DNA from 3 places in the Silvania sp. genome. Region 2 is predicted to be linked to each of the others. Evidence: predicted binding sites of a transcription regulator. Region 2 holds the regulator's gene; each other region holds the start of a gene.
What was found. Region 2 encodes PurR, which represses purine synthesis genes. Its sites were predicted from a motif close to CANGCAAACGTTTGCNTG; they were not measured.

Region 1 (7,379 bases), on a different contig from region 2:
GAGGTTCAATCCGTGTTTTTCTGAAGCAATTTCAGTATATCAATTAATAAGGGTTCTGATCGGAAAAATAAACAGGCAGCAACACATTTTTCTAACATTTAGGAATGTTTGAACAATAAAACACCATGACGCGGGTGATTTTTAAGCCTTTTCCAGGATATTTTGCGGGTGAATGAAGGGCAAAAAAAAGCCGGGGCGACCCGGCAAAAAAACACAATGAGGGAGCAAAACTAATCGGTAATAAACCAGTCGTCAGCGCTTTCCCAGGTTTCCTGTAAAATTTCGCTGATGCGCACTTTATCGTCTTTTGCGCCGCCAATGACGGACAGGTTGTTGGCCCCGGCGTAGCGGACGGTGACAGCACCGTTGCTCTCGGGAAACGATTCGTTGATACGGCGAGATAGTTCACCCGCCAGTGCATCCAGCGCGCCGGCAGGTAAAGCAGTGGTTCTGGCAACGGTCACTTCAATACGCATATTTGCCCCCTGTGTTTATACTGTGTATTTATACAGTCATATCGGCAAGCTTGCAACAGGGGGCAGCGAATTTTTAGCGTTTAACCGTCCAGTGAACGGTTTCACCCGCGAGGAACGGAATCAGGGTGTCATCGGTCAGGGCGATGGATTCCACTACGCTGCTCTCTTCGCGCACCAGTTCAACGAAGCTCTCGTTAACCGGCAAACCGTAGAAGCGCGGGCCGTTCAGGGAACAGAAGGCTTCGAAGTGCTGCAGGGCATTCATCTCATCAAAGACCTGCGCATAGCTGGCGAGGGCAGTCGGTGCGTTAAAGCACCCTGCGCAGCCGCAGCTGGCCTCTTTGCGGTGACGGGCATGCGGGGCCGAGTCGGTGCCGAGGAAGACGCGATCGCAGCCGCTGGCGACCAGCTCACGCAGCGCCTGCTGGTGGATGTTGCGCTTGAGGATCGGCAGGCAGTAAAGGTGAGGGCGCACGCCGCCCACCAGCATGTGGTTGCGGTTGAACATCAGGTGCTGCGGGGTGATGGTGGCGGCCAGGCGCTCATTGCCGTCCCGTACGTAGTCAGCCGCATCTTTGGTGGTGATGTGTTCAAACACCACTTTTAGCCCCGGCAGACGCTGGCGCAGTGGCTCCATCACGCTGTCGATAAAACGCGCTTCGCGGTCAAAAATATCGATCTCCGCATGGGTCACTTCGCCATGCACCAGCAGCGGCATTCCCCGTTTTTCCATGCGCTCCAGTACCGGCATAATTGCATCGATACTGGTCACGCCGTGGCTGGAGTTGGTTGTTGCGTTGGCGGGATAGAGTTTAGCGGCGGTGAAGACGCCTTCGTTAAAGCCGCGCTCAACCTCATCAGGATCGAGAGTGTCGGTCAGATAGCAGGTCATCAGTGGGGTAAAGTCGTGACCGGCAGGCACTGCATCAAGAATGCGCTGGCGGTAGGCAATCGCCGCCTCAACCGTGGTGATGGGCGGCACCAGATTTGGCATCACAATCGCGCGGCCATAAATTTCGCTGGTATACGGCACAACGGTATTCAGCATATCGCCATCGCGAAGATGGATATGCCAGTCGTCTGGGCGGCGGATTTTCAAAACCTGGGATGGTGCAGTCATGGATGAGCTCCGGCTGAGTGAGATGATTTTTGCCGGACACAAAGAATAGGGGGAAACGTTTTCGTTTGCACTCTTTTCCGTAAAAAAAGGCGCCGAAGCGCCTTTAAGGTTAGTCAGTGAAGGGGATTATTATCTCACCCGGCTTCACTTCGATCCCTTTCGCGTACTTTTTCGCCAGCGCCTCGCCCTTGCTGTTGTCTTCCCGCAGAACGTAAGCAGGCTGCTGGTTGAAGTAGTTTTGCAGCGACTGGTTCAGATAGGGCATCAGCGTCTGCAGAACCGGTTTCATCTTGTCCGGCGACACCTCGGCCTCGGCGATCTCCATCTGTTGCAGATAGATAGCCCCCTTTTCTTTGTTAAACACCGGCAGCGCTTTTAACTTCAGTTTGATATTGGCTTTCTGGCTGCCGAACAGGGAGTTCATGTCCAGGCTGGCATCGCCGGAAAGTATCACTTTGTTGGGCTCTTCGCGACCAATCTGACTGGCAAGATTGGTCAGCACGATATGGGCATCGGCAACGCCGGGCACGCCGATATCTTTCGCAAAGTTATTACGCTTTTGCAGCGCCTGATTAATTTCCTGCTCGCTGACGGTGTACTGTGTAAGCTGATTACATCCAACCAGCAGGCCGCTGACAATTAACGCAGCGGCAATAACAATCTTTTTCATAGGTTCCCTCGACAGAATGTCAGCGCCTCAATTATGACGCGACAGTATGTCAGGGGAGACTTTGTCAAACCAGCGGAAAAAGCTGATAAAAGCGGGCGGTCTGAATGTGACCGCCCTGGCAGGGATTACAGCGCCTGGGACGACAGCAGGTTCACCTGGGTCTGTTTGGCCATATTATCGCGGTAATCGGCGACACGTGTCGGCCAGTTAATGCCCGCAACGATTGTCAGATTACGCAGCAGCGGGAACAGGTGGATATCGTCATCGGAGAGCTCGCCATTCACTGCGTTAGGCTGGACGATGAGCTTGTCCAGCGCCCGAAGATCGTCGCTGATGTTCTTCACCAGCCCTGCAGAGTGGGACAGATGCTCGGCGAAGCTGCCGATGGACGCCTCTTTCCTTGCGACAAAGCTGGCGCGTGCCTGCGGGGTGGAGAACTCATCAAAGGCGGCTTTGGCAAATCGGGGGATCAACAGACGGTTGGCATAGCCGTTAACCTTGCGCAGCCATTCGGCAATGGCCGGATTTTGCTTACCGGTCAGCAGCGGCTGGCCATCAAGCGCGTCGACATAGCGCACGATATCCATGCTTTCGGGCAGATAACGGCTGTCATCTTTTTGCAGGATCGGCACCATTTTTTGCCCAATCATCCGCGTCGGCGTGGCGTCGTCGTCACTCAGGAGCGTTATCCTTTCGACGGGAAGATTTTTAAGGCCAAAAATCATACGGGCTTTCACACAGAACGGGCAGTGATCGTAAATATAAAGTTTCACGTTTCTCCTCCAGTGGTTGACCATCAACATTCAGTATGGAGGAGAAAAAAGCCCGTTACAAATCAGGTACCCGGTTCAAGCATACCCGGCGCGCTGCGTTTATGGCTAAATTGCCAGCCCAGGGCAAAGAAGGTGATGACCCCAATCAGCGCCAGCATGACCCACGGCAGTTCCGGCTGATTAAAGGCTTTACCGGCATCGAACAGCCAGCCGCCACCGGCATACCCCAGCGCGCCGCCAATTGCCAGCCCGAGGCGGCTAAAGCCCATATAGCTGCCGCGCGCACGGGCATCGGCCAGCTGCGCGCTCAGCGTTTCACGCGCGGGTTCAGCAATAATCGAGCCGATGTAGAAGGTACAGATCAGCAGAAACAGCTGCTGTAACGAGCTCACCATACCGATCGGCAGCATGCTCAGGGACATCAACAGCAAGCCAGCCATCAGCCGATGTTCAAGGCGAAAACGCTTTTCGCTCCAGCGGGCGATGGGGTACAGCAGGGTCAGCGACAGGCAGGCTTCGATGGCGTACATCCACGTCACCGCCGTCGGGGAACCGGCAATATCATTGACCATGATCGGCAGCATCAGCATCACCTGGACCCCCAGCATGTAATACCCGGCCAGCGTCAGCACGTAGGTGATAAAGCGTTTGTCGCGCCACACGCGATCCAGACCCTCGCGGACCGGCGCTTTGACGGTGGAGAGTTTCCAGGCAGGCAGCAGCCAGGCGTTAAACCCCGCGCAGAGAATAAACAGTACCGCCCCGGTGGCACACACCAGGCGGAAGTCATACTGCAGCAGCCAGCTTCCTAATAGCGCGCCAACGACCGCGCCGGCACTGTCCTGCATCATCAGCAGGGAGAAAAAACGCCCGCGCTGCTGAGGACGAATCAGCTTCACCACCAACGCGGTGCGCGGTGGGTCGAACAGCGTGCCGCCGAGACCGGAAATAATGCAGGAGACCCACAGCAGCCAGGGTTCATGCGCTATAGCCATGGTGGCAAAGCCCGCGGCCCGCAACAGCATGCCGGTGACAATCATCGGTTTTGCACCGAAGCGATCGGCAATCGCGCCGCCAAACACCCCCAGCCCCTGCTGAATGAGCTGGCGTAGCCCCAGCGCAATCCCGACCATCAGTGCCGCCCAGCCCATCTGATCGACAAAGCGAATCGAAATGAGCGGAAAAACGACAAAAAAGCCGAGGACAACCAGCATGTTATCGACTAACAGGAAATATTTACCCAGATTACGGGCCTGCGAGATACGGGACATTTCCCCTCCAGGGGAATAAAGATGATAAGCGCGCTAATATTCTGCGTTGTTGGCGGGGTTTTTCCCACACAAGCTGTCACAATATTTTTTTATCAAGAGGTGACTTTGATTCAGGTTTTTCATCGAAAAAGGTGAAAAGCCGTAAAAAGGGTATGTCACTGTTTTCCCAGACGGCATTCGCGCAGGTATAGTAAAGCTAACGGGTCGAGGTTGTAACGGGAAGGAGTGGTATCAATGTTTGGCTATCGCAGTAATGTGCCGAAAGTGCGCCTGACGACCGACCGCCTGGTGGTGCGTCTGGTGCATGAGCGTGATGCCTGGCGTCTGGCGGACTACTACGCTGAGAATCGTCAGTTTTTAAAACCCTGGGAACCCGTACGGGATGAGAGTCACTGTTACCCTTCCGGCTGGCAGGCACGGTTAAGCATGATTGCCGAGTTCCACCGACAGGGCTCGGCGTTTTATTTTGCGCTGCTCGATCCTGATGAAAAAGAGATCGTCGGGATCGCCAACTTTTCTAACGTGGTGCGGGGCTCGTTCCACGCCTGTTATCTGGGCTATTCCATCGGGCAAAAATGGCAGGGACAGGGGCTGATGTACGAGGCGCTGACCTCGGCAATCCGCTACATGCAGCGTACCCAGCATATGCATCGCATTATGGCTAACTATATGCCGCACAATCAGCGCAGCGGCGATTTACTGGGGCGCCTCGGTTTTGAAAAAGAGGGCTACGCCAAAGATTACCTGCTGATTGACGGCGAATGGCGCGATCATGTTCTGACGGCGCTGACCACTCAACAATGGAGCGCCGGGCGCTAAGGAACAGAAATGAAATATCAGTTAAGCGCCACCGAAGCGCGCGTGATTGGCTGTCTGCTGGAAAAGCAGGTAACCACCCCGGAGCAATATCCGCTCTCGGTCAATGCCGTGACCCTGGCCTGTAACCAAAAAACCAACCGTGAACCGGTGATGAACCTCGGCGAACACGATGTGCAGGATCAGCTCGACGCGCTGGTGAAGCGTCACTATCTGCGCACCGTCAGCGGGTTTGGCAACCGCGTGACCAAGTACGAGCAGCGCTTTTGTAACTCGGAATTTGGTGCGCTGAAGCTGAGTCCGGCAGAGGTTGCCATCATCGCTACCCTGCTGCTGCGCGGGGCGCAAACGCCTGGTGAGCTGCGCACCCGCGCGGCGCGCATGCATGAATTTGCCGATACCCAACAGGTGGAGCAGACGCTTGAGGCGTTAGCCAGCCGGGAAGATGGCCCCTTTGTCCTGCGTCTGGGGCGTGAACCCGGTAAGCGCGAAAGCCGCTTTATGCATCTCTTCAGCGGCGACGTTGAAACGCCGGTCAATGCGATAGACGCCGATACCTCGCTGGTAGACGTTGGCCTGGCGGCGCGCGTTGAGGCGCTGGAGAATGAAGTTGAAGACCTGAAACAGCGGCTCGATTCGCTGCTGGCACATCTGGGAGATTAACGGTGACAAAATTACGAGTAGGCGTTGTCGGTCTGGGCGGCATTGCGCAAAAAGCCTGGCTGCCGGTGCTGAGTACCGCCACCGACTGGACGTTACAGGGGGCCTGGTCGCCCTCACGCGATAAAGCACTGCGAATTTGCGAGTCCGTGCGCATGCCATACCTGGGCTCGCTGCAGGATTTAGCCCGCGAGTGCGATGCGGTGTTTGTCCATACTTCGACCGCCACCCACTATCAGGTGGTCAGCGAGCTGCTGCAGGCGGGCGTCCACGTCTGTGTTGATAAACCGCTTGCGGATAATCTTGCCGATGCCGAGCGCCTGATTGAGCTGGCTGCGCAGAAAAAACTGACCCTGATGGTGGGCTTTAACCGCCGCTTTGCACCGCTCTATCAGCAGCTGAAAACCCAGCTGAACGGTGCGGCATCGCTGCGCATGGATAAGCATCGCGCCGACAGCGTCGGGCCCAACGATCTGCGTTTTACGCTGCTGGATGACTATCTGCACGTGGTGGATACCGCTCTGTGGCTGGCGGGTGACAGCGCCCGCTTAACCGGCGGCACATTGCAGACTAACGACCAGGGGGCGATGATCTACGCCGAGCACCATTTCAGCGCGGACAATCTGCAGGTAACCACCTCCATGCACCGCCGGGCAGGCAGCCAGCGGGAGTGGGTTCAGGCGGTCACGGACGGCGCGCTGCTGGATATCACCGATATGCGCGAGTGGCGGGAAGAGCGGGGCGCAGGCGTGGTGACGCCTGCTATTCCGGGCTGGCAAAGTACGCTCGAGCAACGCGGATTTACCGGCTGTGCGCGCCACTTTATCGAATGCGTGCAAAATCAGACGGTTCCGGAAACCGCGGGCGAACAGGCGATCCGTGCCCAGCGTATCGTGGAGAAGCTGTGGCGCGACGCCATCAGCGAATAACCCGCTGTAACATCTGGCGATAGCAATTCCGCGGTTTCGGGGTAGACTACGCGCTGTTGTTTTGTAGGCCGGGTAAGCATCGCGCCACCCGGCGCAAATACGCCTGCTTTGCAGGCGTTTTCCGTTTGGGTGTGGAAATTCACGTTAATGAACCTATTAAAATCGCTGGCGGCCGTCAGCTCGATGACCATGTTTTCGCGCGTGCTGGGCTTTGCGCGCGACGCCATTGTGGCGCGGGTCTTTGGTGCCGGAATGGCGACGGACGCCTTTTTTGTCGCCTTTAAGCTGCCAAACCTGTTGCGCCGTATTTTTGCCGAGGGGGCGTTCTCCCAGGCGTTTGTGCCGATCCTGGCGGAATACAAAAGCAAGCAGGGGGAAGACGCGACCAGGGTATTTGTATCCTATGTGTCGGGGCTGCTGACCCTTGCGCTGGCGATTGTGACGGTGGTCGGGATGCTGGCCGCACCCTGGGTGATCATGGTAACGGCGCCGGGCTTTGCCGATACCGCTGATAAATTCACCCTGACCACGCAGCTGCTGCGCATTACCTTCCCTTATATTCTGCTGATTTCGCTGGCCTCGCTGGCGGGGGCGATCCTCAACACCTGGAACCGCTTCTCGGTCCCGGCCTTCGCGCCCACCTTCCTCAATGTCAGCATGATCG
Region 2 (7,379 bases):
CCTCAGAGCAGGCGCGGTCTTCGGCTACGCATAAAACGCATCTGGCGAAAGTAACCGAACCCAAGAAAAAAAGCGCGACCAGCAAAACCACTAAAAAAGAGAGCACCAGTAAAAAAAGCACCACCAAAAAGAGCACCGCAAAGAAAGCCCTCGCGAAAACACCGCAAACCGCCTCCAGCAAGAAAAACAAAAATTCCCCTCACAATGCCACCCGAGCCACGCAAACGGCTTCGCGCGTTGTGACAGAGAAGTGTACGACCCGCAAAGGACACAAAAAGCAGTGCGTTAAAACCAGCAAGACCACAACCATTGCCGCCGCGCATAAAGTCCGGGTGCAAAAAGCGCAAAGCACAGCGTTAAATAAATTAATGGGACAGATTGGCAAACCGTATCGCTGGGGCGGAAGCTCACCGCGTACCGGTTTTGACTGCAGCGGTCTGGTCTATTACGCCTATAAAGATCTGGTGAAATTCCGTATCCCGCGCACCGCCAACGAAATGTACCATCTGCGCGATGCGTCTCCGGTCACCCGGGGTGAACTGGAAAGCGGCGATCTGGTGTTCTTCCGCACCCAGGGTCGCGGGACGGCCGATCACGTCGGCGTGTACGTCGGCAACGGCAAGTTTATCCAATCCCCGCGCAGCGGCCAGGATATCCAGATCACCTCCCTGAGCGAAGATTACTGGCAGCGTCACTACGTTGGCGCACGCCGCGTGATGAAGGCCAACACCATTCGTTAATCCCCTGCCCTGCTGGCTCTTCAGCAGGGTAAGTTCTTCTTTTGTCTAACCTTTCATTTTGCTACTCTACCCGCACGTTCAATATGGTTATTGAATGGATCACTATAATAAGGAGAGAAGCAATGTCGTTTGAACTACCTGCATTACCGTATGCAAAAGACGCCCTGGTCCCGCACATTTCTGTGGAAACCCTGGAATACCATTACGGTAAGCATCACCAGACCTACGTCACCAACCTGAACAACCTGATCGCTGGCACCGCGTTTGAGGGCAAAACCCTCGAAGAGATCGTGCGCGGCTCCGAAGGGGGCGTGTTTAACAATGCCGCGCAGGTCTGGAACCACACCTTCTACTGGCACTGCCTGGCACCCAATGCCGGTGGCGAACCAACGGGTGAACTGGCTGCGGCCATCAGCGCTACGTTTGGCAGCTTCGCCGCCTTTAAAGCGGCGTTTACCGATGCAGCAGTGAAGAACTTTGGCGCGGGCTGGACCTGGCTGGTTAAAGAGGCGGATGGCACGCTGGCAATCGTCTCAACGTCCAATGCAGGAACGCCGCTGACCACGAACGCTACGCCGCTGATGACCGTCGACGTGTGGGAACATGCGTACTACATCGATTACCGCAATGCGCGCCCGAACTACCTTGAGCACTTCTGGGCGCTGGTGAACTGGGAATTTGTAGCGAAGAACTTCGCAGCATAAATGCAGTGCAGAAGGGCGAGCCCTTCTGCATTATTGTTACTCGGTGGCACCCACCGGCTGCGGCTGATTTCTGCCGGACGCGAGCACCAGAATTAGGCCCAGGGCGGCAATCATTGCCCCCATTACCGGCACAAAGCTGTACCCCATGCCGCTGGAGATCACCGCCCCGCCTGCCGCCGCGCCGAGCGCATTGCCCAGATTGAAAGCACCGATATTCACTGACGACGACAGCCCCGGCGCATCGCTGGCGACACGCATCACGCGCATCTGCAGCGGCGGCACCACCGCGAAAGTTGCCATCCCCCACACCACCATCGCAATTGCCGCGCCGATCTCATTGCGTGCCAGCCAGGGAATTGCCAGCATAATCACGATCAGCAGCAGTAAAAAGCCCTTCAGCGTGCCATTCACTGACTTATCCGCCAGCTTGCCGCCCAGGTAGTTACCCAGCGAGAACCCAACGCCGATCAGCACCAGCATGGCAGTGACAAAGGCCGGGGTCGCCTGGTTGATGTCGTGCAGCACCGGCGAAATATAGGTATAGAGGGTAAACATTGCCCCGGCGCCCAGCACCGTGGTCAGCAACGCAGACAGCACCTGCGGGCGCATCAGCACCGCCAACTCTTTGCGCACCTCCGGCTTTTCACCCGCCCCGCCTTTCGGCAACGAGAAGAACAGCGCGATCATCGCCACCACGCCAAGCCCCGCAGTCGCAAGGAACGACATCCGCCAGCCAATCACTTCGCCCATCCACGTCGCCGCCGGGACGCCGCCAATATTGGCAATCGTCAGCCCCATAAACATGGTAGCCACTGCGCTCGCCTGCTTATGTTTAGGCACCACGCTTGCAGCCACCACTGAGCCCAAGCCAAAGAAGGCCCCGTGGTTCAGGCTGGTGAGGATGCGGGACAGCATCAGGGTGGTGTAATCCGGCGCGAGGGCCGACAGCACGTTACCAACGGTAAAAATCGCCATCAGGAAGATCAGCGCATTACGACGGCCACGATGCGACAGGAGAAGCGTCATCAGCGGTGCCCCCACCATCACACCGATGGCATAGGCACTGATCAGCATTCCTGCGGCGGGAATAGAAACATCCACACCCCGGGCGATGACCGGTAACAATCCCATCGGGGAGAATTCAGTGGTGCCAATGCCAAATGCACCAATCGCCAGGGCCAGCAGGGGAAAATTGATTTTCATACTTCAACTCCAGACACCGTGTCGTCACGCGACACAGAACAATGAAGGCGAAAGCATGACATCAATCACAAAAAATGAGAAGTTTACATTTTGGCAAAAGATTATTGCAGGAGGCGTAACAATCAGCCAGGAGAAACGAGGGAGAGCAGGCTCCCCCGTATCGATCAGTGCAGCGCAGCAGTGAAAGCACTCGCCACGATCAAACTCAGGACAATAACGGTCGTAACCAGCGAAAACTTAAGATCGGTACTCATCAATTTTTCTCCTTTTAATCACCCCATGAAGAGTGAGCTTGCTCATTTTTACACAGTTCACAGCAAAAATCTTGCGGGTTTTAGGTGGATTACCGTTTTTGTTCTTCCCCTTTTGGTCAAGATCAGCCAAAATTCCACGCTAAATTTATTAGCGTACCGGCCATTGACCCCCTCCTGACGTCCTGTGTCGTTTTCCCGGCGTACCGCAATTCAAATTGCGCAATTAGGGCGAGTGAAGGCAAACGTTTACCTATTGGTTTTTCAGGAGCTTAGATATGGTCTGGAGTGACATCTGATGGCAACAATTAAAGACGTGGCGAAACGCGCAAACGTTTCCACTACAACCGTATCACATGTGATTAACAAAACGCGCTTTGTCGCGGAAGAGACGCGCAACAACGTCTGGGCGGCGATTAAAGAGCTGCACTATTCTCCAAGCGCCGTGGCCCGCAGCCTGAAAGTGAATCACACCAAGACAATCGGCTTACTGGCGACCAGCAGCGAAGCGCCCTATTTTGCTGAAATTATTGAAGCCGTAGAGAAGAATTGCTTCCAGAAAGGCTACACCCTGATTCTGGGCAACGCCTGGAACAGCCTCGAGAAACAGCGGGCCTATCTGTCGATGATGGCGCAAAAGCGCGTTGATGGCCTGCTGGTGATGTGTTCCGAATACCCGGAATCGCTGCTCAATATGCTGGAGGAGTATCGCAATATTCCGATGGTGGTGATGGACTGGGGCGAAGCCAAAGCCGACTTTACCGACTCGGTAATCGATAACGCCTTTGAAGGCGGGTATATGGCCGGTCGGTATCTGATCGAACGCGGCCACCGCGAAATTGGCGTGATTCCAGGGCCGCTGGAGCGCAACACCGGCGCCGGTCGACTGGCAGGCTTTATGAAAGCGATGGAAGAGACGCTGATCACTGTGCCGGAAAACTGGATTGTGCAGGGCGACTTTGAGCCGGAATCCGGCTACCGCGCGATGCAGCAGATCCTCTCCCAGAGCCCGCGTCCGACGGCGATATTCTGCGGCGGGGATATTATGGCGATGGGCGCGCTGTGCGCCGCCGACGAAATGGGCCTGCGCGTCCCGCAGGATATTTCGCTGATCGGCTATGATAACGTGCGCAACGCGCGCTTCTTTACGCCGGCGCTGACCACCATCCACCAGCCGAAAGATTCGCTGGGGGAGACGGCCTTCAATATGTTGCTGGATCGTATTGTCAGCAAGCGCGAAGAGTCACACTCCATTGAAGTGCATCCGCGTCTGATCGAACGCCGCTCGGTCGCGGATGGTCCTTTCCGCGACTACCGCCGTTAATCCTCCCCGGGAGCCAGCCCCTCTGGCTCCCGCAGCCATTCCTTATTCATCGTTTCGCTATCGCCGAGATACGCCAGCAGCCACGCCAGGGCCGGAGAGATATCGTTTTGCTGCCAGGTCAGGCAGCAGGCGGCATCCGGGAAGGGATTTTCCAGCGACAGCGCCACCCACTTGCCACTGTCAATCCACGGTCGGGCGACGTGCGCCGGTACCATCCCCACGCACAGTCCGGCAGAGAGACAGGACGCTGACGACTCCCAGTCCGGGGTCACGATCCGCCGCTGATTATCCAGCAGCCAGGTGATGCGCTTCGGCAACGAACGTGAGGTATCTTCCCGCACCAGCGATGGCCAGTTGCGCAAAGTATCATCGCTGAGCGGCCCTGCCATCGCGGCCAGCGGATGGTGGCTGGCCACCACGCAGTTCCAGCTCAGGGTGCCCATATCGCGAAACGCATAGCGCCCCCCTACCGGGATAGCCTGGGTCGCACCGATCGCCATCTCGACCCTGCCGTCCGCCAGCGCATCCCAGACGCCATTGAAGACCTCCTGGGACACCCGCAGCTCCACGTCAGAAAAGTGACGATAGAAATCAACGATCATCTGCCGGGTGCGCTCGGGGCGCACAATATTATCCACCGCAATCGACAGATGGCCTCGCCAGCCGTTGGCAATCTGCTGACACTGTTCTCGGGTGATCTGCATTTTTTTGATAACAGATCGCCCCTCCTTGAGAAACCACACCCCGGCGGGCGTCAGCTCCACATCCCGGTGACGCCGTTCAAACAGCGGCACCGCCAGCCACTCCTCCAGCTGACGCACCGTATAGCTGATGGCAGAAGGCACCCGGTGCAGCTCCTGCGCTGCACCGCTAAAACTGCCGTTGCGCGCGACGGCATCCACCACTTCTAGAGAATATTCTGACCACATTTTCTGCCTGCAAAATTTTTGAATGCAACAGCCAAATATTAGCGTTTCACAAGCCGGATTGCACTGCCTACACTCTGCGGCAATGACACCTGCACCTATAACGGAGAATAAACACAGTGATACCTGGGAAAGGATTTTTAGTCTGGCTTGCCGGGCTGAGCGTGCTCGGCTTCCTGGCAACTGACATGTACCTGCCCGCTTTTGCGGTCATGCAGGAAGATTTGCAAACCCCGGCGGCGGCCATCAGCGCCAGCCTGAGCCTGTTCCTGGCAGGCTTTGCCTTTGCGCAACTGCTGTGGGGACCGCTGTCCGATCGCTTCGGACGCAAACCGATTCTGCTGGCCGGGCTGGCCATTTTTGCCCTCGGCTGTCTGGGGATGCTGTGGGTCCGCGAAGCGACCTGGCTGCTGGTGCTGCGCTTTATTCAGGCGGTCGGGGTGTGCGCTGCGGCGGTCACCTGGCAGGCGCTGGTAACCGATTACTATCCGGCCTCGCGCGTTAACCGCATCTTCGCCACCATTATGCCGCTGGTCGGGCTTTCTCCGGCGCTGGCGCCGCTGCTCGGCAGCTGGATCCTCGCCCATTTTGACTGGCAGTCAATTTTTGCCGTGCTGTTCGTTATCGCCCTGGTGCTGATGATCCCGGCCTTTAGCCTGAAGCCTGCGACGGCGAAAGCGCCCGCAGAATCTCGCGTCACCTTTTTATCGCTGCTGCGCTCACGTGTTTATAGCGGTAACGTGCTGATCTACGCCGCCTGTTCGGCAAGCTTCTTCGCCTGGCTGACCGGCTCGCCGTTTATCCTCAGCGAAATGGGCTATAGCCCGGCCGCAATCGGCCTCAGCTACGTGCCGCAAACCATCGCCTTCCTGATTGGCGGTTACGGCTGTCGCGCCGCGCTGCAAAAATGGCAAGGACCTCAGATGCTGCCGTGGCTGCTGGGCCTGTATGCGCTCAGCGTCATCGCAACCTGGGCGGTTGGGTTTATCCCGGGCGTGGGTCTGGCTCCGCTGCTGGTGCCTTTCTGCCTGATGGCGGTGGCCAACGGCGCGATCTACCCAATTGTGGTGGCGCAGGCCCTGCGTCCCTTCCCGCAGGCCACCGGCAGCGCGGCGGCTCTGCAGAACACCCTGCAGCTGGGTCTGTGTTTCCTGGCGAGCCTGCTGGTCTCGTGGCTGATCGCCACCCCGCTGCTGACCACCACCAGCGTGATGCTGGTCACCGTGGTGCTGTCTGTGATGGGCTATCGGATGCAGTACGTTCGCGCCCGCCAGCAGCAGGACGATCTCAGCGCAGAATCCTCGCGTGCCTGATGACACCGACTCTGTCATTAGCGTGCTAACCTTCTGGTGTTGAATCACGCTTTTTTCAGGCCTATACTTATTTGTGCGTTCTAATAAATACGATAAGTATTAGGCATTAACGGGAGCAGGAACGCTCCCGTTTCTCCATGGATGGCCTTTCGGCAAGGGTAATCTCCCTTCCTCTGTTCTACGTCGGATATTAGCCTCGCGGGTCATCCCCGTGAGATTTCTCACAGCCCTTATCCCGGGGGTTATGATCACAGCAAGTGATGGAGAAGCTATGAGTTCATCGTGTATAGACGAAGTCAGTTTTCGCAACGACAGCTGGTTCAGGATAGTGAATGAAATGCTGACCCGGGCGGGCATTACCGTCAACGGTCCGGCAGCGTCCGATCTGCAGGTCAAACATCCCGACTTTTTTAAACGCATTATGCAGGAAGGTTCCCTCGGCCTTGGCGAGAGCTATATGGACGGCTGGTGGGAGTGCGAACGGCTGGATATTTTTTTCAATAAGGTCCTGCGGGCCGGACTGGAAAATCAGCTTCCCAGCCACCTGAAAGACACCCTGCGTATTGCCACCGCCCGCCTGTTCAACCTGCAAAATAAAAAACGCGCCTGGATTGTTGGCAAGGAGCATTACGATCTTGGCAACGATCTGTTCAGCCGCATGCTTGACCCAACGATGCAATACTCCTGCGGCTACTGGAAACAGGCCGAAAGCCTGGAACAGGCGCAGCAGGATAAACTGCGGCTGATCGGCGAGAAACTGCAGCTCCAGCCCGGCATGCGGGTGCTGGATATTGGCTGCGGCTGGGGTGGGCTGGCGCATTTTTTAGCCAGGCACTATGGCGTCAGCGTGGTGGGTGTGACAATTTCGGCGGAACAGCAAAAAATGGCCCAGTCTCGCTGTCGCGACCTGGATGTCAC
Region 3 (7,379 bases), on a different contig from region 2:
GCACCGAGCCGCTGGCCGTCACCGCCGCCGCGTATTCGCGCGGATAGCCCTTCTTCTCCATCTCCGGGATCATCACGCTGCCGATGGAGGCGGTATCCGCCACCGACGAGCCCGAGATGGCACCGAAGAAGGTCGAGGCGACGATATTCACCAGCGACAGCCCGCCGCGAATAAAGCCGACAAAGATATAGGCAAAGTTGACCAGCCGCCGGGCGATGCCCCCTTCCGCCATGATCGCCCCCGCCAGGATAAAGAACGGGATCGCCAGCAGGGTGAACTTATTGACCCCGCTGGTTATCTGGATCATCAGCGCTTCCAGCGGCAGATCGATCCACAGCGCCCCCGCCACCGCACTCAACCCGACGGCAAACGCCACCGGCATCCCCAGCGCCAGCAAAATGGCAAGGGTGAAGAGCAAAATAAAAGCATCCATGATTCACCCCTTAACTGTGGTTGCCGATCATGACGACCGGGCGGTTTTCCTGGGAGCCAAACATCAGCCGCTCCAGCACGAACAAAATGAGGATCGCCGAGCCGACGGGCAGCGGCAGATAGCTCTCACCGGAGGTCAGAATCGGAAACTCCGCCACCGGCTGTTCCCACAGCTCGACGCAGAGCAGGTAGCTGTACCAGAAGATAATCAGCGAAATCAGCAGCATCAGCAGATCCACAATCCTGGCACACAGGGCTTTTAACCCGGCTGGCAGGCGGTCGGTCAGCATGTTCACCGCGATATGCGATCCGGCGCGGTAGCCCACCGCCGCGCCGATAAAGGTGAAAGTCACCATGCAGATGATGGCCACCGGTTCAGGCCACGACTCGCCGCGGTTGAGGACGTAGCGGGAAAAAATCCCAATCGGAATCACGATGGTCATGATCAGCAGCGAGACGCCCGCCACGGTCATGGCGAGCAGGTACAGGCGATCCATCCACTTCAGATAGCTTTCGGACATACGTCCTCCACAGGGCTGGGTTTACTGAACGTCAGCGATGGCTTTCATCAGGTCCTGATGCTTTTTCTCGCCATACTCTGCGCGCACCGGCTCTGTCGCTTTGATAAATACCGCCTTATCGATGTCATGGAACTGTACGCCACCGGCTTTCATTTTTTCCAGCGCCTGCTGGTTGTAGGCCTGCCACAGCTTGCGCTGTTCAAACTGCGCTTCACGGGCCAGGGTCAACACTTTTTGCTGCTCGTCGGCGCTCAGCTTGTCCCATTTCACTTTGGAATAGAGCAGCATTTCCGGGGTGATGAAGTGGCCGCTGAGGGTGTAGTTTTTGGCCACCGGCATGTAGTTGTGGGCCACAAAGGTTGGCGGGTTGTTTTCTGCCCCGTCAATCACCCCAGTCTGCATCCCGCTATAGACCTCACTCACCCCCATCGCCACCGAGTTGGCCCCCATGTCTTTCAATGTGGCCAGCGCAACAGGGCTACCCTGCACGCGAATCTTCATCCCTTTTAAATCTTCCGGCTTGGCCACCGGGTTCTTGGTGATCAGGTTGCGGGTGCCGGAGTCCATCCAGCCGAGGAACACCAGACGAGATTTGGGATTGGCGGTCAGCTTCTCGCCGATGGCTTTGCCCACGTCACCGTCGATGACTTTGTGCATATGATCTTCATCGCGGAAGACGTACGGCAGGGTAAAGACTTCGATGTCCGGCAGGATGGCGGCAACCGGTGCCATCGAGACGCGAATAATGTCGATGGCGCCCATCTGTGCCTGCTCGATCATCTGTTTTTCATCCCCCAGCACGCCGCCGGGGAAGACTTTAATCTCCAGCTTGCCATCGGTTTGTTGTTTCAGTTTTTCGCCCATCTGCTGTACCGCCACTACGTTCGGGTAGCCTTCGGGATGGACATCGGCGGCTTTAATGGTTTGCGCAGAAACGGAGCAGGCAAAAGCGGACAGGCACAGAGCAGCCAGCAACGGCTTGAGGGTCGTTTTCATCGAGTCAACTCCAGGGTAGTGAGGGTAAGTATCGGAACGTTGTTTTAGTTTTGAACGTTTAAAAACTAGACCACACCCTGAAAAGCGGAGGTGAAGCGCCTCACAAAAAGCGCCAAATAATGAAATGATGGTTTAGATTTGTGGCGAGGGTCATGCCGGGTGGCGGCTTCGCCCTACCCGGCCTGCTGGGGCTAGCCTTTACGTAACAGGTACCGGTACGGCAGCACCTCAGTCTCCTGCGCCAGCAGCTCATGTTCCATAAAGGTACAGAAACCCGGGATATCGCGGGTGGTGGCCGGATCGTCGGCAATGATTAGCAGGGTTTCACCGGTTTGCATGTTGCGCACCGTTTTACGCACCATCATCACCGGCTCCGGGCAGCGCAGGCCTTGGGCGTCAAGGGTGTGGTCGGGGCTGGAAAACAGATCGGTCATCGTCGTCTCGCTAAGGTAAAAAACGGCAGTAGTTTACGCCCCACAGGGGGCAATGCAAACCAGGTTAACGATTGCGTGAAAATCAACCATTGCAAAGATGAATTAAAGCAGTATGATGCAGCCGGTTTTATTGGGTTCCCTCACCCCAACTTATAAAAAGGTCACAATATGACGCAGTTCTCTCAATCGCAGCGCGTAAAAGCGTTGTTCTGGCTTTCGCTTTTTCATCTGCTGGTGATCACCTCCAGTAACTATCTGGTGCAGCTGCCGATCTCCATTTTTGGTTTGCATACCACCTGGGGCGCGTTCAGCTTCCCGTTTATCTTCCTTGCTACCGATCTCACCGTGCGCATCTTTGGCGCGCCGCTGGCCCGACGCATTATTTTTGCCGTCATGCTCCCGGCGCTGTTTGTGTCGTACGTGATCTCCTCCCTGTTCTATATGGGAAGCTGGCAGGGGTTTGAAGCCCTGACCCACTTCAACCTGTTCGTCGCCCGCATTGCCGCGGCCAGCTTTATGGCCTATGCGCTGGGGCAGATCCTTGATGTGCATGTGTTTAACCGTCTGCGGCAGAACCATCGCTGGTGGATGGCCCCCACCGCCTCCACGCTGTTTGGGAACGTCAGCGATACGCTGGCCTTTTTCTTTATCGCGTTCTGGCGCAGCCCGGACCCGTTTATGGCCCAGCACTGGATGGAAATTGCGCTCGTGGATTACGCCTTTAAGGTGCTTATCAGCCTGGTGTTCTTCCTGCCGATGTATGGCCTGCTGCTGAATATGTTGCTGAAAAGACTCGCAGATAAATCTGAAAATCCGGCATTGCAGGCCGGTTAAAGGTTCCCCTGAACAGTTGTGATAAGATGGACGGATGAGCCGTTATGGCCGTTTATCGAAAGGAAGAATTCAATGCGCAATCTGGTTAAATATGTCGGGATTGGCCTGCTGGTGATGGGGCTTGCGGCCTGTGATAACAATGACGGCAAAGCGCCTGTTCAGGGTGCCTCTGCCGAGAGCAATGCGACGGGTCAAGCGGTCAGCCTGATGGATGGCAAACTTAGCTTCTCTCTGCCTGCCGATATGACCGATCAGAGCGGCAAGCTGGGCACCCAGGCCAACAACATGCACGTTTACTCCGACGCCACCGGGCAAAAAGCGGTGATTGTGATCGTCGGCGACGACACCAGTGAAGACCTGGGCGTGCTGGCAAAACGTCTGGAAGAGCAGCAGCGCAGCCGCGACCCGCAGCTGCAGGTCGTGACCAACAAAGCCATCGAGCTGAAGGGCCACAACCTGCAACAGTTGGACAGCATTATCTCGGCCAAAGGCCAGACTGCTTATTCATCCGTGGTGCTCGGCAAAATCGACAATAAGCTGCTGACCCTGCAGATTACCCTGCCTGCTGACGATCAGCAGAAAGCGCAAACTGCTGCGGAAAGCATTATCAATACGCTGGTTATTCAGTAAGTTATTGCGATGACATGGCCTCCGCTGGAGGCCATTTTTTTAGCCGCCACGTCAGCAGTAACGCCACCGCCACCAGTCCTGCCGCCGCGAGATAGATAACCGGCACCCCGGCCCACGCCATCACCAGTCCGGCCAGCGGCCCGGTCACCCCCAATGACATGTCCATAAACACCGTGTAGGTCGCCAGCGCTGCGCCCTGGTTTTGCTGCGGCACGGCTTTCACCGCCACCACGCCCAGCGCCGGGAACACCAGCGAGAAGCCCGCACCCGCGAGGAAAACGCCAGTTTTCGCCATCCACGGTGCCTCGGCGATACCGGTCAGCAGCAGTCCGACAATCTCGACGCTAAAGCAGATCATCGCCACGTTCAGCCCGCCCAGCCGGTTGATGCCGTTGGGGAACAACAGCCGCGTGCCGACAAACGCACAGCTAAATAGCGTCAGCGCAAAGGCCGCGCCGTCCCAGCCTTTGGCGTCGTAGAACAGGGTAATGAAGGTGGCGATCACCCCAAAGCCCGCCGAGGCCAGCGCCAGTGCCATACCGTACGGCCAGACGCGTCCGAGCACCGCGCGAAACGGCATCGGTTTGCCTTTGCTGGCTTTCACCGTCGGTCGCGGCAGCGCGAACAGGATCGCCAGTAGCGCCACCACCATGATGGTCAGCGCCAGGCCGTTCAGCCCGCTGTAGCGGTAGCACAGGACGCCGAGCGGCGCCCCCATCGCCATTGCGCCGTAGGTGACAATCCCGTTCCAGGAGATCACCCGCCCGATATGCGATGCGCCCACCACGCCCACGCCCCACAGGGTCGATCCGGTTCCGGCCAGGCTTTGCCCGACGCCAAGGATCACCCGGCCCAGACACAGCAGCGCCAGGCTCACCATCGGCCAGCCGCTGGTGAAGCCGGCCAGCAGATAACTCACCCCGCTCAGGAAACAGCCGCACAGCCCCAGCACCACAATGCTTTTCGGGCCAAACAGGTCGGCATAGCGTCCGGCGTAAGGGCGACTTAACAGGGTGGCGAAGTATTGCAGGCTGATCACCAGACCCGCCCAGAAGGCACTAAAGCCCATGATGTCATGCACATAGCCAGGAAGGACCGCCAGCGGCAGGCCGATGGTCAGGTAGCTGGCAAAGTTGAAAATAACGACAGAAACAATCCGCAGATTAAGACGTAATCCGCTCAGCGCCGGTTCGGCGGCAGGTTCGGGCATCGGGCTCACCAGAATTTTTACAACAGTGTTTCACTATTACCACGTCAGGCCTGGAAAATCAGCAGCGACTTTAAGAATACAGGTGCCTACCGAAGCGTTACGCGCGCACTACACTTTAGGGGCATCTCATAACAAGGAAACGCTATGACAACCACGCCGCCCGACAAAGTGGGTTTACACATATTGCTGAAGCTGGCCTGCCTGGTGGTGATCCTCGCGGGTATTCACGCCGGGGCGGATATCATCGTACAGCTGTTACTGGCGCTCTTTTTCGCCATCGTTCTCAACCCGCTCGTCACCTGGTTTATACGCCGGGGCGTAAAGCGGCCTTTCGCCATCACCATTGTGGTGATAGTGATGCTGATCGTGCTGACGGCGCTGTTTGGCGTGCTGGCGGCTTCGCTCAGTGAATTTTCTGCCCTGCTGCCGAAATACAACAGAGAACTGACGCGCAAAATTATCAGCCTGCAGGAGATGTTCCCGTTTCTGAACCTGCATATCTCGCCGGAGCGCATGCTGAAACGCATGGATTCCGAAAAGGTCATGACCTTCGCCACCGCGCTGATGACCCAGCTTTCCGGGGCGATGGCCAGCGTGCTGCTGCTGGTGATGACCGTGGTCTTCATGCTGTTTGAAGTGCGCCATGTGCCGTACAAAATGCGTTTTGCTCTGAACAACCCGCAGATCCACATCGCCGGTTTACACCGGGCGCTGAAGGGCGTGTCGCACTATCTGGCGCTGAAAACGCTGCTGAGCCTGTGGACGGGGGCCATCGTCTGGCTGGGGCTGGCGCTGCTCGACGTACAGTTCGCCCTGATGTGGGGGGTGCTGGCTTTTCTGCTGAACTACGTGCCCAACATTGGCGCGGTGCTCTCCGCCGGGCCGCCGATGATTCAGGCGTTCCTGTTCAACGGCATTTATGAGTGTCTGATGGTGGGGGCGCTGTTTCTTATCGTCCATATGATTCTGGGCAACATCGTTGAGCCAAGAATGATGGGCCACCGGCTGGGGATGTCGACGATGGTGGTGTTCCTGTCGTTACTGATCTGGGGATGGCTGCTCGGCCCGGTGGGGATGTTGCTCTCCGTGCCGCTGACCAGCGTCTGTAAGATCTGGATGGAGACCACCCATGGGGGCAGCAAACTGGCGATCCTGCTCGGCCCGGGCAGGCCAAAAAGCCGACTACCGGGATAGCCATGCCTTCTCAGGCTGTCAAAAAACCTGCTGCTCTGAAACAGCGGCAGGTTTATTTAGCTAACAGAATGGTCTTATCGTATTAAAATAAAAAACACCCGAATTACATTTATTTAAAGAGTCCCAAACGCCTTTAATTTTCGCCTTATCCGTAAGCGAATCGCCCCGCGCAAATACCCTCTGCACGCCAGGGGTATGAATGTAATGTGAGTATTCTGAAAAAAGCGGCTTATTATTAAGCCTGTGCCAGCATACTTCTGATAAGCAAAGATTTTCCCATCAATGGGTTCAGGTTTTCTCATTTTTATTTAATGTAATACCGCCTCTTATATTCGCCAGCACGCCGACAAAATTGTACGATGTCGATGGCAATACCCTTTTTTTAGCATCGAGACTTTTTATCCCTCTCCTGAGTCAGCAGACTTCAGGCTAAGCTTCGTTATTGGATTACGGATTTATCGCGGACGCGCGCAGATGAAATTTGCACTTAACATTCTCGACTGGCAAGCCAGAGCGCCAGGCCTTAGCGATGCCAGTCAGTGGCTGGCATGGTCGCAAGGTTTGCACGCCATCGATCCTGGTGCGCCGCAGGCGAAACTGACCGCGCTGCCGATGATGACCGCCCGCCGCCTCAATTCTGGCAGCAAGCTGGCGGTGGATTGCGGTCTGGCAATGGTGCGTAAACACGCCATCGATGCGGTGGTCTATACCAGCCGCCACGGCGAGCTGGAGCATAACTATCGCATTCTGCATGCGCTGGCCACCGGGCAGGATGTTTCGCCAACCGATTTTGCCATGTCCGTACACAATTCTGCGGTGGGCAATCTCACCATCGCCGCGCGTCAGCCGATTGTCTCGTCATCGCTTTCCGCCGGGCTTGATACCTTCCAGCAGGGCTTGTGCGAAGTGCTGAGCCTGATGCAGGCCGGATACGCCCGCGTGCTGATGGTTGATTTCGACGGTGCGCTGCCTGGCTTTTACCATTCGGCCCTGCCGTCACCGATGCCAACGTGGCCGTTTGCGCTGGCGCTGGTCCTCGAAGCCGGGGAGACGCTGCACTGCGAAACCCGCCCCGGCAGTCCCGGCACAGAGCCCCCTTTAGCGCAGAGCCTGCTGTTCCTTCGGCAC

Region 1: a site for PurR is predicted at 1,645-1,662, ahead of pyrC (dihydroorotase). Genes of this name have one in related genera too.
Region 3: a site for PurR is predicted at 2,444-2,461, ahead of tusA (sulfurtransferase TusA). Genes of this name have one in related genera too.

The regions. Positions count from the first base shown of each region.
Region 1 covers NZ_JBOGBT010000071.1:1,021-8,399, forward strand. The annotation lists gene dinI (DNA damage-inducible protein I) at 231-476, opposite strand; gene pyrC (dihydroorotase) at 550-1,596, opposite strand; gene ACRDD5_RS13690 (lipoprotein) at 1,706-2,266, opposite strand; gene grxB (glutaredoxin 2) at 2,392-3,039, opposite strand; gene mdtH (multidrug efflux MFS transporter MdtH) at 3,102-4,310, opposite strand; gene rimJ (ribosomal protein S5-alanine N-acetyltransferase) at 4,545-5,129, shown strand; gene ACRDD5_RS13710 (YceH family protein) at 5,139-5,789, shown strand; gene ACRDD5_RS13715 (Gfo/Idh/MocA family protein) at 5,792-6,715, shown strand; gene murJ (murein biosynthesis integral membrane protein MurJ) at 6,863-7,379, shown strand, end outside.
Region 2 covers NZ_JBOGBT010000046.1:38,716-46,094, forward strand. The annotation lists gene ACRDD5_RS10195 (C40 family peptidase) at 1-740, shown strand, start outside; gene sodB (superoxide dismutase [Fe]) at 863-1,444, shown strand; gene ACRDD5_RS10205 (MFS transporter) at 1,481-2,647, opposite strand; gene ACRDD5_RS10210 (cytochrome bd-I oxidase subunit CydH) at 2,812-2,901, opposite strand; gene purR (HTH-type transcriptional repressor PurR) at 3,197-4,222, shown strand; gene punR (DNA-binding transcriptional activator PunR) at 4,219-5,151, opposite strand; gene punC (purine nucleoside transporter PunC) at 5,268-6,461, shown strand; gene cfa (cyclopropane fatty acyl phospholipid synthase) at 6,733-7,379, shown strand, end outside.
Region 3 covers NZ_JBOGBT010000009.1:1,098-8,476, forward strand. The annotation lists gene ACRDD5_RS01390 (TRAP transporter large permease) at 1-433, opposite strand, end outside; gene ACRDD5_RS01395 (TRAP transporter small permease) at 444-953, opposite strand; gene ACRDD5_RS01400 (TRAP transporter substrate-binding protein) at 975-1,949, opposite strand; gene tusA (sulfurtransferase TusA) at 2,141-2,383, opposite strand; gene ACRDD5_RS01410 (7-cyano-7-deazaguanine/7-aminomethyl-7-deazaguanine transporter) at 2,552-3,217, shown strand; gene ACRDD5_RS01415 (DcrB family lipoprotein) at 3,290-3,847, shown strand; gene ACRDD5_RS01420 (MFS transporter) at 3,849-5,057, opposite strand; gene ACRDD5_RS01425 (AI-2E family transporter) at 5,202-6,251, shown strand; gene ACRDD5_RS01430 (beta-ketoacyl synthase chain length factor) at 6,726-7,379, shown strand, end outside.